Regions from separate parts of the Mycolicibacterium boenickei genome, predicted to be linked through region 2. Evidence: predicted binding sites of a transcription regulator. Region 2 holds the regulator's gene; the other holds the start of a gene.

Region 1 (9,331 bases), 2.3 Mb from region 2:
TCGATGAGCTGCACCTGCTCGGGGTGGAAGAACGTCCACACCAGGCCGATCACGAGGTAGGGCAAGGACAACCACATGAGTGTCTCGAGCAGCTGCTCGACGCTGAGCTTGTAACTCAAGGTACGGCGGATCCGGTCCATCAGATCAGCGCCTTGTCGGCAGCCACCCGCCGGCGGACGTCGGCCAGCAGCAGGTAACTGCCACCCTGACGGATGAACACCGGCAGGAAGCGGTTGCCGAATGCCACCGCCAGGAACAGCCATTCGAACAGCCGCTGCCGGCCGCGGCCCCAGCCGAAGCCGACGGCATCGCGGAACACCGGTGCCAGGAAACCTGCCGTGAGGAACTTCAACAGCGGCCGGAACGGGATACGGAGCAGCGGGTTGATCATCCGCAGGTCCACCAGATCGTGCAGATACTTCCTGACGACGTCGTCCATCTGAACCCGTCCGCACGCGGTGTCCCAGTACGTGTCGAAATCGGCCCGCGTCGCGGGCCACTGTTCCTGGCTGACCTGCAGGGTGGTGCCGAGCGTGGCGGCGGATTGATAGAACTGCTCGGCCTGGGCGTCGGTCATCTCACCCCGCAACAGCTGGTAGACATCCTCCAGCCCGACGAACAGACAGGCCGCCACCCACAGCTGCAGGTCGCGGTCGAAGGCGTTGTACTGCACGGGACTTGCCGGACCGGACCGGACCTGCCGGTGGGCGGTGTCGACGGCGTCGCGGAACGCCGCGCGGTCCTCGGGCTTTCCGAGGACGGCCACCGCCAGGTAGCTCAGGGTGGTGCGGGCCCGCTTCCACGGGTGTTTGAGCAGGTTGCCGGAGTCCACGGTGCTCTCGACGACTCCGTAGCCGACGCCCGGTGAGGACAGCTGCATGATCACGTTGGCCGCGCCGGCGGCGAAGCCCCACAGATCCATCGCATCGGCGATGGTCACGTCGTCGTCGGACCAGCGTGCGGTGCGGTGGGAGATCTCGATGCGGTTGGCCGCGGCGGTGTTGCCGGAAGGCATTCGTCGGCTCCTCGTCAGCTCATGCACACGTTGGTGAAAAGCAGGACCGGCCAGGAGACGATCGAGCCGAGGAAGGACACGGTGGCATCGGCGCCGTGCATGCCGGCCAGGTGGCCGGTGTGGGTGAGCGACCAGATCAGGCCGATGAGCAGATAGGGAACCGCGAGGATGATGGCGGTGCCGATCCACTCGGCGATGGTCATCTGGAAGCCGAGAATCTTGCGTACTGCGGTCAACATGTGAAGTGCGCCCCCGTCGTTGTCAGGCGCGCTCTATGTTAATGGCGATTCTGGTTGGCCGCCCCGGAAATCACTTGGGCGGAAGCCCCTTGGCGTAAGCGATGCCGCGCTCGACCCAGGACTGGAGCTGGTGCTTGGTCTTGATGCCGGGGCCGGTGATCCGCAGCCAGCCCCGCATCTCGCGGCCGCCCATCACCATCGGCTCGACGTGGTCGCGCTGCACCAGCTTCTCGCCGTCGTCACGCGAGACCCGGACCATCAGGCCGCCCTCGCGAGTCGCTGCCACGGCCATGTTGCCGTTGATCAGGAACGCCAGCCCGCCGAACATGCGCTTCTCGTCGAGGCCCCTTTCGGAGGCCGTCAGCTCGCGGATGCGGTTGGCCAGGTCGGGATCGAAGGCCATGTCAGTCGAGGTCGATGCGGAGGGTGAGCAGGTCACTGCCTACGGCCCGGACCACCGCGCTGTTGAGCGCAGGCAGTTCTTTGAGCCGCGCGACCGGGTCGTCGTCGGGCAGCAGGTGCGCCGTACCGGTCCGCCACTGCCCGTTGATACGCAGCCGCACAGCGGGATTGGACTTGATGTTGAGCACGTAGTGGGATCGGTCGCCGTGCTCGGAGACCATCCAGAACTGGTTGCCGACCACCCGGCCGCCGACGGCGGTATGCCGTGGCTCACCGGATTTGCGGCCGACGGTCTCCAGCATGGTGACGGGCAGTTGGCGCCCGACCGGGTTGACGATGCGGCGTTGGGCGCCATGGACGATGCGTCGCTTCAGATCGCGAAGATCCACCATGGCGCCACCCTACCGAGCGTCAGTCGGAATCAGTGGACTCGAGTTCGGCGCGGAAGGCGGCTTCCCGGTCGAGGTGCCGCGGCCGACGTCGCAGCACCAGCCAGGCGATGCCGAGCACCAGGAACCACACCGGCGTCACCAGTTCGGCCTGCAGGGTGTCTTCCTTCTGGGTGAACGCCCACAGCAGGAAGGCGAAGAAGGCCAGCACGATGTAGCACATCACGACACCGCCGGGCATCTTGAACTTCGATGCCTCGTGCAGTTCCGGCCTGCGCTTCCGGTACACCAGGTAGCTGATCAGGATGATGGTCCAGACGAAGATGAAGCACAGCGACGAGATCGTGGTGACCAGGGTGAAGGCCGCGACGATCGAGTCGCCTGCGGCGACCATGACCACACCCGACAGCAGGAACACCCCGGACAGGAACAATGCGTTGGCGGGCACCCGCCGTGAGGTGAGCTTGCCGAACAGGCTCGGCGCGTCGCCTTCGGTGGCCAGGCCGTAGACCATCCGGGAGGTCGAATAGATTCCGGAGTTGGCCGACGACGTCGCCGAGGTCAGCACCACGAAGTTGACCACCGATGCGGCGATTCCCAGGCCCGCGAGGCTGAACATGGCCACGAACGGGCTGAGGTTCGGGTCGATCTCGCGCCACGGCGTGACCGCGATGATCACTGTCAGTGCTGCAACATAGAAGAGCATGACGCGCACGGGGATCGAGTTGATGGCCCTGGGCAGGTTGCGCTCGGGGTCCTTGGCCTCGGCCGCGGTGGTGCCCACCAGTTCGATGCCGACGAACGCGAAGGTGGCGATCTGGAAGCCGGCCACGAATCCCATTGGGCCGGTGGGGAAGAAGCCGCCGTCGTTCCACAGGTTCGCGAAGGCGGCCTCGGCGCCGGTCGGTGCCTTGAAACTGGTGAAGATCATCACGAGGCCGACGACGATCAGCGTCACGATGGCGATGATCTTGATCAGGGCGAACCAGAACTCGGTTTCACCGAAGGCCCGCACGGTCGGCAGGTTCAGTCCGATCAGTACCACGACCGTGGCCAGGGCCGGGATCCACAGCGGCAGGTCGGGCCACCAGAAGGCCACATACCCGGCGATCACCACGACGTCGGCGACGCCCGTGACGATCCAGCAGAACCAGTACGTCCAGCCGGTGAAGAACCCCGCCCACGGGCCGAGCAGGTCGGCCGCGAAATCGGCGAAGGACTTGTAATGCAGGTTGGACAGGAGCAATTCGCCCATCGCCCGCATCACGAAGAACAGCATGAAGCCGATGATCATGTAGACGAACAGCACCGACGGGCCGGCCAGCGAGATCGTCTTGCCGGACCCCATGAACAGGCCGGTTCCGATCGCGCCGCCGATCGCGATCAGCTGGATGTGCCGGTTGGACAGCTGGCGGGAGAGGTGCTGTGGCTGCCCGGACGATGCGGGCGATTCCGCTGAATCAGCGGACAGATCACTGGATCGGGTCATAACAACCTCAAGGATCTCAGGCCCCATGGGGAGCGCGGAATGCGGGCGCCTCCCCGCTCTGTCGCTTTGAACCTGAGAGTTTTCACGAACCGCCTGTCGGCGCTTCACCTGCCCCTTCGGTGAGCCGGTCCTGGCCGACTGCTTTCCAGAGGTGCCTAGTCGCGGCGATACCGGGGCCTGAGAGATTCCTGGGGAGGATTTGCTCCTGCGGCGCCCGCCGGCTGGATGGGGCGGGACTCTCCCGCCGCGACTCAACGGCGTCTTAAGTTGTGAGCCACCCCGAACCCGGAGTGTGCCGCGCGTCACGTTAGCAGCCGAGTGCGGATTGCGCACCCCCATGGTCGGCGCCACACGCCGAGCGACCGTGTCTGTCCGGTGACCCGCCGTCACCTGCATACATTCACGGTCGCTCGCGCGGTGGACCTCCTTACGCGGCGGCGGTCGCCAACTCCTCCGCCGGCTCCAGAGCCTGGGCGATGATGTCGGCAACGTCGGTCATCGGCCGAACGTCGAGCACCGCCAGCACCTCAGCGGGCACCTCGTCCAGATCGGGCTCGTTGCGCTGTGGGATGAAGACCGTCTTCAGCCCGGCCCGCTGCGCCGCGAGCAGCTTCTGCTTGACACCGCCGATCGGCAGCACCCGGCCGTTCAGCGTGACCTCACCGGTCATGCCGACATCGCCGCGCACCTGCCGCCCGGTTGCCATCGATACCAGTGCCGTCACCATCGTGACGCCGGCCGACGGACCGTCCTTGGGCACCGCGCCCGCGGGCACGTGCACGTGGATCTGGCGGTCCAGTGCCTTGGCATCCACACCCAATTCCGACGCGTGGGCCCGCACGTAGGACAGCGCGATCTGTGCCGACTCCTTCATGACGTCGCCCAGCTGACCGGTCAGCTTCAACCCCGGCTCGCCCTCGTTCGAGTTGGCCTCGATGTAGAGCACGTCGCCGCCCAGGCCGGTCACGGCCAGGCCGGTCGCCACACCCGGCACCGCGGTCCGTTCGTCGGATTCCGGCGTGAACCGCGGACGGCCCAGGTACTCAACGAGATCCGGCTCGTCGATCATGATCGGGGCGTCGGTGGAGTCCAGTTTCGTGGTCACCTTGCGCAGCGCCTTGGCCAGCAACCGCTCGAACTGCCGGACGCCCGGCTCGCGCGTGTAGTCCGCGGCGATCTTGCGCAGCGCCGCATCGGTCACGCTCACCTCGGCATCGGTCAGGGCCGCGCGTTCGGTCTGCCTCGGCAGCAGGTAGTCCCGCGCGATCGCGACCTTGTCGTCCTCGGTGTAGCCGTCGATCTGCACCAGCTCCATCCGGTCCAGCAGGGCGGACGGGATGTTCTCGATGACGTTGGCCGTCGCCAGGAACACCACATCGGACAGGTCCAGATCCAGGTCCAGGTAGTGGTCGCGGAACGTGTGGTTCTGCGCCGGGTCCAGCACCTCCAGCAGCGCCGCCGACGGGTCGCCCCGGTAGTCCGAGCCCACCTTGTCGATCTCGTCCAGCAGCACAACGGGATTCATCGAACCCGCCTCGCCGATGGCCCGCACGATGCGGCCCGGCAGCGCGCCGACGTAGGTGCGCCGGTGGCCACGGATCTCGGCCTCGTCCCGCACGCCGCCCAGGGCGACGCGCACGAACTTGCGGCCCAGAGCGCGGGCGACGGACTCGCCGAGCGAGGTCTTGCCGACCCCGGGCGGACCGGCCAGCACCATCACCGCACCCGAACCGCGGCCGCCGACGACGGCCATCCCGCGCTGGGCCCGACGGGCCCGAACGGCCAGGTATTCGACGATGCGGTCCTTGACGTCGTCCAGACCGTGGTGGTCGGCGTCCAGAATCTCGCGGGCCCCCTTGAGATCGGTCGAGTCCTCGGTGCGCTCGTTCCACGGCAGGTCGAGCACGGTGTCCAGCCAGGTGCGGATCCAGCCGCCCTCGGGGCTCTGCTCGCTGGAGCGTTCCAGCTTGCCGACCTCACGCAACGCGGCCTCGCGGACCTTGTCCGGAAGATCGGCGGCCTCGACCCGGGCCCGGTAATCCTCAGACCCCTCAGGCTCGCCTTCGCCCAGTTCCTTGCGGATGGCGGCCAGCTGCTGGCGCAGCAGGAATTCCTTCTGCTGCTTGTCCATGCCGGACCGGACGTCCTCGGCGATCTTGTCGTTCACCTCGACCTCGGCCAGGTGCTCGCCGGTCCAGTCGATCAGCAGCCGGAGACGGCGATCCACGTCCGCGGTCTCCAGCAGTTCGCGCCGTTGCACATCGGTCAGGTACGACGCGTACCCGGCAGTGTCGGTGAGCGCGGACGGGTCGTTGATCTTGTTGATCACGTCCACGATCTGCCAGGCTTCACGCCGCTGCAGGATGGCCAGCAGCAGCTTCTTGTATTCGGCAGCCAGTGCCTTGGTCTCGTCGGTCGGGGTTTCAGCCTCGGCGGCTTCTTCCACCTCGACCCACAGCGCGGTGCCGGGTCCGGTGGTGCCGGAGCCGATGTGGGCGCGGCGTTCGCCGCGGACGACGGCGGCTTCCGCGCCACCGGGCATGCGGCCGACCTGCACGATCGACGCGATCACGCCATGGGTGGGGTAGCGGTCGTCCAGGCGCGGAGCGATCAGGAGTTTTCCGGATTCGCTGGCCTGGGCGGCGTCGACCGCTGCGCGGGCGGCGTCGTCGAGTTCGATCGGCAGCACCATTCCGGGCAGGACGATCGGTTCGCTCAAGAACAGAATGGGCACTGCGATTTGTTCAGGCATCAAACCTCCAAAGTTCAGTCTGATGCGCTCAACCTTGGCGGCGTCGGGTTTGTTCCCCGGCATTGCCGCGCCCGGGTTCGCCGTGAGTGAACGGACGCTGAGGAACGCCTCCGTCGAGCACTGAACCGAGGATTTCAGCCACATATTGACCGGAATCCTCGGTTTAGTCCGCAATGCCTGCCGTGATCACCGACCAGCAGGCTCCTCAACATCACGGCTGCCTTGTCAGGGCGGGTCGGGAGGCGACGGTCCGGGTCCTCGCCGTTGGAATGTTTTGCGGGCCGGCGCCGTCGTAGGACATGCAGACGTAAGGAGAAGGATCGTGAGCAGAGCAGTGCAATTCGACGAGTACGGCGGAATCGACGTGCTGCAGGTGCGTGATGTGCCGCGGCCGGTTCCGGCGGCAGGCGAGGTACTCGTGCAGGTTCGGGCCGCGGGCATCAACCCGGGCGAGGCGATGATCCGTCGTGGTGCGCTCCACGACCGGTTCCCCGCCATCTTTCCGTCGGGACAGGGCAGTGATCTCGCGGGTGTGGTGGCCGAGCTCGGACCGGGTGTGACCGAGTTCGCAGTGGGCGACGAGGTGCTCGGATTCTCCGACGGGCGCGCCAGCCACGCCGAGTACGTGACGGTGCCCGCCACCCAGTTAGCGCCCAAGCCGGCTGACCTGTCGTGGGAGGTGGCCGGGTCCCTGTATGTCGCGGGCGCCACTGCTTACGCCGCGGTCCGCGCCGTGCGGCTGCAACCCGGCGATACCGTCGCGGTCGCCGGCGCCGCCGGTGGTGTCGGCACCATCGCGGTGCAGCTCGCCAAGCGCGCCGGCGCGACCGTCCTCGGCATCGCGGGGTCCGCCAACGACGGGTGGCTGGCGGCGCACGGCGTCGTCCCGGTCAACTACGGCGACGACCTGGCCGCGCGGCTCCGTGCCGCCGCCCCGTCGGGTCGCATCGACGCGTTCCTCGATTTCTTCGGCGGCGGCTACGTGCAGCTTGCCGTCGAGGAGCTCGGTATCGATCCCCAACGAGTCGACACCATCATCGATTTCGGTGCCATCGAGCAGTACGGCGTCCAGAGTGCCGGCAATGCCGAGGGGGCCGACATCGCGATCATCGCCGAATTGGCAGACCTCGCCGCCGCCGGTGAACTCGAGGTTCCGATCGCCGGGGTGTTTGCCCTCGATGACGTCCGGGCGGCTTACAGCGAGCTGGAAAAGCGCCATACCAGAGGGAAATTGGTGCTGCGGCCGTGACCGGTGACCCGATCGCCGGAGCAGTCGTCGCGATTACCGGAGCGAGCAGCGGGATCGGCGAGGCGACGGCGCGTCTGCTGGCAGCGCGAGGCGCCAAGCTGGTGCTCGGCGCCCGGCGGGTGGAGCGCCTGGACCAGATCGCGGCCGAGCTCGTGGCCGGAGGAGCGGGCGTGGTCACACTGGCCGTCGACGTCACCCGGCCCGCCGATCTCGACGCGCTGGTCGCCGGAGCGACAGACCGGTTCGGTCGATTGGACGTTCTCGTGAGCAATGCGGGCATCAGCAAGATCGGCCGGCTGTCCGACGGCGACGTCGCCGGGTGGTCGGCGATGATCGACGTCAACCTGCGCGGCGTGTTGCACGGAATCGCGGCGGCCGCACCTGTGTTCCGGCGCCAAGGGCACGGACATTTCGTCACCACGGTGTCGACGGCCGGGCTGAAGATCGTGCCGGACATGGGCGTGTACGCGGGCACCAAGAACGCGGTGCGGACTGTCATGGAGGCACTGCGACAGGAATCCACCGACGGAGTCATCCGTACCACGTCGATCTCACCGGGGTTTGTCCGTACCGAGCTTGACAGTTCGATCGACGATCCGGTGCTGCGTGCCCAGATACGTTCCAATATGGACGAATTCGGCCTGCCCCCGGAGGCGGTGGCGCGCGCCGTGGCATTCGCGATCGAGCAGCCTCGTGAGGTCGAGATCGGCGAAATCGTCATCCGGCCCACGGTTCAGGGCTGACGTCGCGCACGTGACCCGGTTGATGCCGCGACGTAGCATCCAATTATGAACAGGGGATTCGTCGTGACTTTCGCGGTCGGTGTGATCGTGGCGTTGTTCGGCCTGATCTGGGCCCTGCAGGGATTCGGTGTGCTGCAGGGCAGCCCGATGAGCAACACCACCACCTGGTCGATCATCGGCCCGATCACCGTGCTGGTCGGTGTGGTGATCTCGGTCGTCAGTTGGCGCAAGATCTCCCAGAAGTAGGGATCGGCGTCAGGCCACGGTGAAGTTCACCGAATGCCACCCGGTGGCGCCGTCGGGCACGGTGGACGCTTGGTCCGAAGTCTGGACCGTGCCGGTGTTGTCGGTGGCCCGCACCGTGATGGTGTGTTCCCCCGGGGCGTCGGCTTGCCAGCCGAAGCTCCAAAGCCGCCACGTCTCGTCGGAGTAGGCGTCCCCGAGTTGTGCGGGTTGCCATGGGCCGTCGTCGATGCGGACCTCGACGGCGCGCACGCCGCGATTCTGTGCCCACGCGATCCCGCCGAAGGTTGTCGGCCCCACCCGGACCTGCTGGCCACGCTTGGGCACGTCGATGCGTGACTCGGTCTTGATCGGGCCGCGCGGTGCCCAGCCCTGTCTGGTCCAGTACGCCAGTGCCCGGTCGAAACGGGTCAGTTCGAGGTCGGTGACCCACTTGGTGGCCGACACGTAGCCGTAGAGTCCGGCCACCACCAGCCTGGCCGGGTAGCCGTGGGCGACGGGCAGCGGCTGCCCGTTGAGGCCGATGGCCAGCATCGCGTCCCGGCCGTCGGCAATGGCCTCCACCGGGGTACCGACCGTGAAGCCGTCGACGGACTTCGACAGCAGCATGTCCGCATCGGGAGACACCCCTGCCGCCGCCAGCAGGTCGGCCAGGCGATAACCCGTCCACATTCCCGTCGAGATATATTCACCGCCAACCGGATTGGATACGCACGTCAGCGTCACGGCCTTCTCGATCACTTCGAAGCGGTCCAGGTCGGCGAAGCTGTAGGTGATCTCGTGGTCCACCATGCCGTGGATGCGCAACCG
Region 2 (9,331 bases):
TCTCGCCCACGACGCCGCCGAGGATCGCGCCGACCGCGATCATGGTCGGTTCGTCGTCCTTGAAGACCGGCCGCAGGATCGACTCGTACTCCTCGTTGGTGAGCTGACCCATCTTGTCGATGATGGTCTTCTCCAGGTCCAGCGCGTTCATGGCGTAGTCCTGAGCCTCGACCAGCGTGGTGGGGAGCCGCTCAAGCACCATCTTCACCATGGTGTCCTTGAGGGCGTTGTACCGCTGGGTGCCGACGGCGAACTTGACCAGCGGGGTGGCGATGCCGGTCTGCGCGTCGATGGCTGCTTCGACCTCCTTGCCGATCAAGGAGAACAGCTTGTCGGCGCCCGGCCCGCGCAGCACGCCGTCGAACAGGATCTCGGGTGAGAACAGGTCTTCGGCCAGGATGCGTGCGTAGTCCTGGGTGATCTTGTCGCGCTCGGCGTGCAGCAATCCCTGGAACGGGATGAAGCCGAGGTACTTCGTGGGCCGCACCGGCCGGAACAACATGTTGAGCGCGATGTAGTCGCTCACGAGACCCACGCCGAAGCCGAAGGCCGGCATGATCCACGGGTTCTGGAACAACGCCCACGCGACCATTTGGACCACGCCGATCACGAGCCCGAAGTAGATGCCGCTGCGGCGGACGAAGGCCATCGCGTTGTCGCCCAGCCCGCGCATCAGCTTGTTGAGCTTGTCCTTGTTGCGGACCAGCGTCGTGACGGCCAGGTACTGGATGTCGACGAACCGGTTGAGGTCCGACCGCATCTCGTTGAGCATCTTCTCCACGACCTTCGGCGTCTGGTCGTGGATACGCGCCATGATCGCCTTGCGCGCGGCGTCGGGCAGCGAATCCCACAGCCCGGGGCGGATCTGCTCGGCGATGTCGCGGGAGATGTCGTCGACCGCCTGGGTCAGCGGCTCACGCAACGCATCGACGGCCTCCTTGGCGTCGACCTTCTCCAGCAGCTCCTCCGGCTTCAGCAGATTCTGCGTGAGCAGCTCGATGGTCTTCGATCCCACCTTGCCCGCGCGGCGGGGCACGATGCCCTGCCAACCGAACAGGCCGATGCCCTTGAACTCCATCGGCCGGTACAGCATCTCGAGCGCGACGATCTTGGTGCTCCACCCGACGAAGGCAGCGACGAAGGGCATGGACAGATAGATCAGCCAGTTGACGCTGAAATCTGCCTTGATCTCCTGCCAGGTCTGGATCGCGAGAATTGTCTCGCTGCCGGTCATGCGGCTACGAACCGTCCCGTAGCACCGCGGCTTCCCACAGGCCACGCCCCAGCCCGGACAGCGTCAGCGTCAGCTTGTCCACCCGGGCCGTCAGCGGCCCACGGGAGGCGCTCTTGATCGCCCGCAGCACCATGGGCTCGGCCATGAGTACCTCGTACTCGGCCTTCTGCGACGGGTCCTCGGGCCCGGTCTCGACCAGACCCAGCGACAGCAGGTGGCCGACGTACTGCGGGACCATCGTCGGCAGCGCCACATTGGCGGTGCGACCGATCAGGCAGGCGTTCTCCAGCACGGCCTGCCCCGGAGTCCGGGCCCGCGTCCAGGTGTAGACGTTGACCAACGGCGAAGCCGCACCCTCCGACAGCGCGCCGATGATCCGGGCCTCGTCGGCGACCAGCTGGTCGAGCAGGCGGTGATAGAGCTCGACCTGGCTGCCTGCCGTGCTCTGGTCCAGGGCGCGGTCCAGCAGCCGGTCCATCTTGCTGTTCAGCGATTCGGCCGTCGGCTCCTCCGGCGCGGCCGTCGGGGCGGGCCGCGGCGCCGATTCGATGGCCTCCAGCCGGTTCTTCACCAGGGTGGCCAGCTGCTCTTCGCCCCAGGCGGCCAGCTTCATGCTGGTCTTCGCGGCGTCCACCGCGCGGTCGGTGAGGCCGAACGGATCGAACCGCTTCGGCACCAGCGGGCGTTGGTTGCGCGGGGTGCGGATGGCGAAGGCGATCTCGCCGATCGGGGTGTCGAATTTGAACGCCCGCCGCTGGTAGCCGCGCTTGGCAGGCTTGTCCGCGGGCACGTTCTGCCCGGTCGTCGTTATCTCGTCTGCCATCGCCGGTCGATCCCCCTCGAGTGGCTGCTAGCGCGCGGTCGAGCCGACCGGGCATCTGATTATGGGGCACGGTACCCGGTCGCGGCGGGGCCGAGTCCAGCGGCGACGTCGGCTCCGGGTCTGCCGGAAAACCCGCCGAGAAAAACTCATGGAGTTCGGGAACAAAACCGCGGAACCCCCCGTTGACCACATCGACAGCAAGTTGAGTGACAGTGACTCAAGTTTGGGTTGACAAGCTATGGTCGCCCGGAGCAAGCTTGAGCGCAGCCCGCTCAGACCCCTATATCTCTATCAGGAGGCAACCATGGCTCGTGCGGTCGGTATCGACCTCGGGACCACCAACTCATGCGTCGCGGTTCTGGAGGGTGGCGACCCCGTTGTCGTCGCGAACTCCGAGGGCTCCCGGACCACCCCGTCGGTCGTCGCGTTCGCGCGCAACGGCGAGGTGCTGGTCGGCCAGCCCGCCAAGAACCAGGCCGTGACCAACGTCGACCGGACCATCCGTTCGGTCAAGCGCCACATGGGCAGCGACTGGACCGTCGAGATCGACGGCAAGAACTACACCGCGCAGGAGATCAGCGCCCGTGTGCTGCAGAAGCTGAAGCGCGACGCCGAGGCCTACCTCGGTGAGGACATCACCGACGCCGTCATCACGGTGCCCGCGTACTTCAACGACGCTCAGCGTCAGGCCACCAAGGAAGCCGGCCAGATCGCCGGCCTCAACGTTCTGCGCATCGTCAACGAGCCCACCGCGGCCGCCCTGGCCTACGGGCTCGACAAGGGCAGCAAGGAACAGACCATCCTGGTCTTCGACCTCGGCGGCGGCACGTTCGACGTCTCGCTGCTGGAGATCGGCGACGGTGTCGTCGAGGTGCGTGCCACCTCCGGTGACAACCACCTCGGTGGCGACGACTGGGACGACCGGATCGTCGACTGGCTGGTCGACAAGTTCAAGGCCACCAGTGGCATCGACCTGACCAAGGACAAGATGGCCATGCAGCGGCTGCGTGAAGCCGCCGAGAAGGCCAAGATCGAACTGAGCTCCTCGCAGAGCACCTCGATCAACCTGCCCTACATCACCGTTGACGCCGACAAGAACCCGCTGTTCCTCGACGAGCAGCTGACCCGCGCCGAGTTCCAGAAGATCACGCAGGATCTGCTGGACCGCACCCGTCAGCCGTTCCAGTCGGTGATCAAGGACGCCGGTATCTCGGTCTCCGAGATCGACCACGTGGTGCTCGTCGGTGGTTCGACCCGCATGCCCGCCGTCACCGATCTGGTCAAGGAACTGACCGGTGGCAAGGAGCCCAACAAGGGCGTCAACCCGGACGAGGTCGTCGCCGTGGGTGCCGCGCTGCAGGCCGGCGTGCTCAAGGGCGAGGTGAAAGACGTTCTGCTGCTTGACGTCACCCCGCTGTCCCTCGGTATCGAGACCAAGGGTGGCGTGATGACCAAGCTGATCGAGCGCAACACCACCATCCCGACCAAGCGGTCGGAGACCTTCACCACCGCTGACGACAACCAGCCGTCGGTGCAGATCCAGGTCTTCCAGGGTGAGCGCGAAATCGCCGCGCACAACAAGCTGCTCGGTTCGTTCGAGCTGACCGGCATCCCGCCGGCCCCCCGCGGCGTGCCGCAGATCGAGGTCACCTTCGACATCGACGCCAACGGCATCGTGCACGTCACCGCCAAGGACAAGGGCACCGGCAAGGAAAACACGATCAAGATCCAGGAAGGCTCCGGCCTGTCCAAGGAAGAGATCGACCGGATGATCAAGGACGCCGAGGCGCACGCCGAAGAGGACAAGAAGCGTCGCGAGGAGGCCGACGTCCGCAACCAGGCCGAGTCGCTGGTCTACCAGACGGAGAAGTTCGTCAAGGAGCAGCGTGAGGCCGAGGGCGGCTCGAAGGTCCCCGAAGAGACGCTGGCCAAGGTCGACGGTGCCATCGCCGAGGCCAAGACCGCGCTGGAAGGCAGCGACATCTCCGCGATCAAGACGGCGATGGAGAAGCTCGGTGTCGAGTCCCAGGGTCTGGGCCAGGCGATCTACGAGGCCACCCAGGCCGAGCAGGCCGCCGGTGGACCGGACGGAGCCGCGGGCTCGTCCAGCGCGGATGACAACGTGGTGGACGCCGAGGTTGTCGACGACGATCAGGAGACCAAGTGAGCGAGAACGATTCGCACGAGCCGGTGACCATCACCGACAAACGGCGCATCGATCCCGACACCGGTGAGGTTCGTGAGCAGGCGCCGGCCCCTGGTGGGCCGGCGTCCGCCGCCTCCGATGCCGGTGCGCCGGCGAGCGAGAGCGACGAGGTTGCCGAGCTCAAGGCCACGCTGCAACGCGTGAAGGCCGAATACGACAATTACCGCAAGCGGGCACTGCGCGATCAGCAGGTCACCGCCGACCGGGCCAAGGCTGCCGTCATCACCCAGTTGCTGGGTGTGCTCGACGACCTCGACCGGGCCCGCAGCCATGGTGACCTGGAATCCGGACCGCTCAAGTCGGTTGCTGACAAGCTCGTCAGTGCCCTTGAAGGTCAAGGTCTTTCCGGATTCGGCGTGGAGGGTGACGAGTTCGACCCGTCGCTGCACGAGGCTGTGCAGCATGAGGGCGAAGGCACCCATCCCGTTGTCGGGACCGTGATGCGCCGGGGCTACAAGATCGGTGACCAGGTGGTCAGGCACGCCCTCGTCGGCGTGGTCGACACGGTGCCCGAGTCCGACGCAGGTGCGGATTCCCCGGCGGGGACAGCGAATAACGCTGACGCCACCGGCGGTCAGGCCGCAGAATCAGACAATTAGACAATCCAACTAGAGAGAAGAGGTAAGGAGGTGGCGCATGGCCCAACGCGAGTGGGTCGAGAAGGACTTCTATAAAGAACTCGGCGTCTCCTCTGACGCCAGCGCCGACGAGATCAAGAAGGCCTACCGGAAACTGGCCTCCGAACTGCATCCGGACCGCAATCCCGATTCGGGAGCGGCCGAGCGGTTCAAGGCGGTTTCCGAGGCGAACAGTGTTTTGTCGGACCCCGCGAAGCGCAAGGAGTATGACGAGACCCGCCGGCTGTTCGCCGGGGGTGGGCGTCGGTTCAACACGGGCGGAAACTTCAGTGGCGGGTTCGGTTCCGACGGAGCCGAATTCAACCTCGGAGACCTGTTCGACGCGGCCGGTCAGAGCGGCGGCGCCAACATCGGTGACCTCTTCGGTGGGTTGTTCGGGCGCGGTGCGCAACCGCGGCCGAGTCGGCCGCGCCGGGGCAACGACCTGGAAACCGAAACCGAACTGTCCTTCCTGGAAGCCACCAAGGGCGTGGCCATGCCGCTGCGGCTGACCAGCCCGGCTCCGTGCACCAACTGTCATGGCAGTGGTGCGCGGCCGGGCACCAGCCCCAAGGTATGCCCGAACTGCAACGGCTCGGGCGTGGTCAACCGCAACCAGGGGGCGTTCGGATTCTCCGAACCCTGCACCGAATGCCGGGGCAGCGGCTCGATCATCGAGCACCCCTGCGCCGAATGTCAGGGCACGGGCGTCACGACCCGGACCCGCACGATCAACGTGCGGATTCCACCGGGCGTCGAGGACGGTCAGCGCATCCGGCTGGCCGGCCAGGGTGAAGCCGGGCTGCGCGGTGCGCCGTCGGGCGACCTCTACGTCACCGTGCACGTGCGTCCGGACAAGGTGTTCGGGCGGGACGGCGACGACCTGACTGTCAGCGTTCCGGTCAGCTTCCACGAGTTGGCATTGGGGACAACGCTTTCCGTTCCCACGCTGGATGGCAAGGTCGGAGTGCGGGTGCCCAAGGGCACGTCCGACGGCCGGATCCTGCGGGTGCGCGGACGCGGGGTGCCCAAACGCTCAGGCGGCCACGGTGACCTGCTGGTCACGGTGAAGGTCGCGGTGCCGCCCAACCTGGAAGGTGAAGCGGCAGAGGCGCTGGAGGCTTATGCGAAAGCCGAACGGGCCAGCGGTTTCGATCCGCGGGCCGGATGGGCAGGCAACATATGAGCCAGCGGAAAGAGGAAGCACGCACGTTCTTGATCTCGGTGGCCGCCGAGCTGGCCGGCATGCACGCGCAGACTCTGCGCACATACGACCGGCTCGGATTGGTCAGCCCGCAGCGCAGTTCCGGCGGCGGGCGTCGCTACTCCGAGCGTGACGTCGATCTGCTCCGTGAGGTGCAGCGGCTGTCGCAGGACGAGGGCGTCAATCTGGCCGGGATCAAGCGCATCATCGAACTGACCAATCAGGTCGATGCGCTGCGCACTCGGGTTTCCGAGTTGACCCAGCAGGTGGAACAACTCAGCGATCAGCGCCGCGACGTCTCGGTGGCGTCCAAAGCAGTGGTCCTGTGGCAACCGCGCCGAGGTGCGCGTTAGCCCACTCTGATCGAAAAGGTGGCCGTCTCCGGACTTCCGGGGGCGGCCATTCTGTAATCTCCCCGGCGCAGCGCGTCGGTCGGTGCGGCCATGGGCTCGATACCCACCACCGCATCGTTGCCCGGAGCGAAAAGTTGTGCGGCGGTGTAACCCTCGTCGAAGCTGACATCGACCCGGTGGCCGCCACCGGACAGGGTGAACACCGCACCCGGGGCGACGCCATCGAATCCGTCGTCGAGTTCGGTCGCGCCCAGCCGCCTGGCCCCGCCCGGCCACTCCAGGGATTCGCCCGTGGGCAATCCTCGGTCGTCGACGAGTAGGTGCCGCATGACCGGGGTCTGCAACTGCCAATCTTCCCGGGGCACACCAGGAATCGTCACGTACGGGTGGTAGCCGTAGCACAGCGGCACCGACCGGTCGGCGGTCGGCGCCACGGTCGTGGACACGGTGAGGGCACAGCCGGCCAGCGCCACCGCCATAGTGAGGCGGTGGGGGAACGGGAACGTCGCCAACAGGTCGGGGTGGGCGCCCCAGTCCAGTGAAGCGGTCAGCGTGTTGTCGGTTTGTTCGACCACCTGCCAGTCCGGGCTGGCGGCCAGCACGCCGTGCATCGGTGCTCCATGCGCGTCGGCGCGCACGCCGTTGACCCCGGGTGTCACGCGCACTGTGATGCCGTCGCCCCGATATTCATTGGCGCTCAATCGGTTCGCCCACGGGTAGAGGATCGGGATGCCCATCGTCTTGCCGTCGGTGAGGTAGGCCTGCAACCCGCGCCGCTGACCCAGGTATTCGACGCCGGTGTTCTTGTCGGCCAGCGAGGTGCAGATCATGCCCGCCGCCGGGACATACGTCGCCGTCAGCGACGACGACGGGTCATGCAGGGTGACTGGTTGAACCGCGGTCATGGCGCCAGTCTGGCATCCTCAGCGCGTCAGCGGGTCGTGCTGGATGCGCTCGGCCGGAGCCCCCCGCTCGACCAGGGCGGCTTTGGTGGCAGTGACCATGTCCGGGCCGCCGCAGATGAGGATTTGCCGATCGCCCCAGTTGCCGTACCTGGTCACCACCTCGGCCAGGGTGCCGGTCTGGCGTACATGCAGGCCGCGCGGCGGCTGGACGCTCGGATACTGGCCGGCCCAAGGCGGGTCCGTGCTGTACTCCGACACCGGCGTCACCGACAGCCACGGATTCGTCGAAGCGATGTGCCACAGCGTTTTCAGGTCGTACAGATCGCACGGATAGCGGCCACCGAAGAACAGGTGCACGCGCGGATTCTCGCCGTGCAACGTCATGTCCATGATGATGTTGCGCAGCGGCGCCAAGCCGGTGCTGCCCGCGACCATCAGCACATCTTCGCCGTCGCGGTCGACATGCAACCCGCCGTGCGGGCTGGACATGCGCCAGCGGTCCCCGATCTTGGTCTCGGCGACGATCGCGGTGCTCACCATGCCACCGGGCACAGATCGGATGTGGAACTCGATGCCCCCGGACCGGTCGGAGGGGACCGCCGGGCTCAGGTACCGCCACCGGCGCGGCCACTGCGGTACCTGGACGGTCACGTACTGGCCGGGGTGGTAGAACAGCGCCTGGTCGAGCTGCAGCCGGATCACCGAGACGTCGCGGGTGACCCGGTGGTGCTCGATCACTGTGCCGTCGCAGTAGGCGGGGGAGTCCTCGGCGTCGGCCGCTCCGCGCATCACCCCGATGATCAGTGCCACGGCATCGCGGGTGGCCTCGGCCAGCCGGTCATCCCATTCGGGCTCGAGATGGCGATGCAGCGCGTTGTACAGCGCCTCCTGCATGGAGTCGTAATGGCTCTGCGTCACACCGTATTTGCGGTGGTCGCGCCCGAGCTGAGCCAGGAACGCCACCGGCTCCTCGGCGCGCTGCGCGATCAGCTCACCGAACAGCCAGGTGAGGGCTCGGGCGAAGACGTCGCGCTGGCTGTCCATGTCGGGAGGGAACAGATCGCGGGCCGAGAGGTCGGTGGCGAACCACTGGGTGTAGAAATCGCGGATCAGCGTCGCGGAGCCCTGCTTGGGGTCGACAGCGTTCTGGAGCGTCTCCAGTGCTTGACGGTCATCGAGTCCCACGACGTCGCATCATAGGCGCGGAACTTCCCGGCCGCCGCAAAGCGGCGATGATCACCAACGTCAGCCCGGCCAGCACCCAGCAACTGAGCACGATGATCGCCAGGTCCGCGCCCGCGCCGCCGAAGTATGCGGTGGATCGCAGCAGCGTCGCGGTGGCACCCTGTGGCAACAATTGGCCGAGCTGGCCCCAGCCGGCGGGCAGCATCTCGGGCGCGGCCGTCAACCCCGACAGCGGGTTGCCCAGCAGCAGCGCCAGCGCGGCGCCCAGCCCGAGGCCCACCTTGCCGAAGAGTGAGCCCAGTCCGAGAACGGTCAGTCCGGCCGCGGCGATCCCCAATGTCAGGCCGGCGGCCACTCCCCAGAAGTTCGAGTCGATCGAACCGAATACGTACTGGAGCAGGGCCGCGACGGTGATCCCGGCCACCGCGGAGAACACGATCGCGGTGACCAGCCGGGTCCACACCTCACGCCGCAACACCAGCACGAGCGCGACGGCGGGCAGGATCCCGGCCAGGGTGATCGGCAGGGCGGAGGCGGCCAGGCCGGTGCCGCGCGGATCCTGGCTGGTCGGCGGGGCCAGGTCTTCGGTGTGCAAGGTCATGCCGGAGTGCGCGGCGATGCCGGTGCCGATCTGGGTGAGCAGTTGCGCGACGGCGGGGCTGCCCCCGGTGGCGGTCAGCAAGGTCGGGCCCTCTGGTCCGAAAGCGATGCCGCCGTAGACGTTTCGATTGAGGATCGCCTCACGCAGGGCTGCCTCGCCGGGGTAGTAGGTCACCGCGAAGGCGCCCGGGGCCTGCTGTTCCA

The links. Region 2 encodes HspR, which represses chaperone genes until heat shock. Its sites were predicted from a motif close to ANNTGAGTNNNNNNNACTCANNT; they were not measured.
Region 1: a site for HspR is predicted at 6,298-6,320, ahead of lon (endopeptidase La). Genes of this name have one in related genera too.

What each region holds. Positions count from the first base shown of each region.
Region 1 is NZ_AP022579.1:4,289,775-4,299,105, forward strand. Features, by position in the region: gene G6N57_RS20320 (hypothetical protein) at 1-140, opposite strand, end outside; gene G6N57_RS20325 (oxygenase MpaB family protein) at 140-1,015, opposite strand; gene G6N57_RS20330 (hypothetical protein) at 1,030-1,254, opposite strand; gene G6N57_RS20335 (TfoX/Sxy family protein) at 1,325-1,657, opposite strand; gene G6N57_RS20340 (nitroreductase/quinone reductase family protein) at 1,659-2,048, opposite strand; gene cycA (D-serine/D-alanine/glycine transporter) at 2,068-3,534, opposite strand; glycine riboswitch at 3,690-3,788, opposite strand; gene lon (endopeptidase La) at 3,962-6,286, opposite strand; gene G6N57_RS20355 (NADP-dependent oxidoreductase) at 6,609-7,535, shown strand; gene G6N57_RS20360 (SDR family oxidoreductase) at 7,532-8,278, shown strand; gene G6N57_RS20365 (hypothetical protein) at 8,324-8,524, shown strand; gene G6N57_RS20370 (molybdopterin-dependent oxidoreductase) at 8,534-9,331, opposite strand, start outside.
Region 2 is NZ_AP022579.1:1,981,408-1,990,738, forward strand. Features, by position in the region: gene G6N57_RS09205 (DUF445 domain-containing protein) at 1-1,234, opposite strand, end outside; gene G6N57_RS09210 (Abi-alpha family protein) at 1,239-2,057, opposite strand; gene dnaK (molecular chaperone DnaK) at 2,362-4,224, shown strand; gene grpE (nucleotide exchange factor GrpE) at 4,221-4,862, shown strand; gene dnaJ (molecular chaperone DnaJ) at 4,900-6,066, shown strand; gene G6N57_RS09230 (heat shock protein transcriptional repressor HspR) at 6,063-6,437, shown strand; gene G6N57_RS09235 (aldose 1-epimerase) at 6,434-7,342, opposite strand; gene G6N57_RS09240 (FAD-binding oxidoreductase) at 7,361-8,527, opposite strand; gene G6N57_RS09245 (ABC transporter permease) at 8,514-9,331, opposite strand, start outside.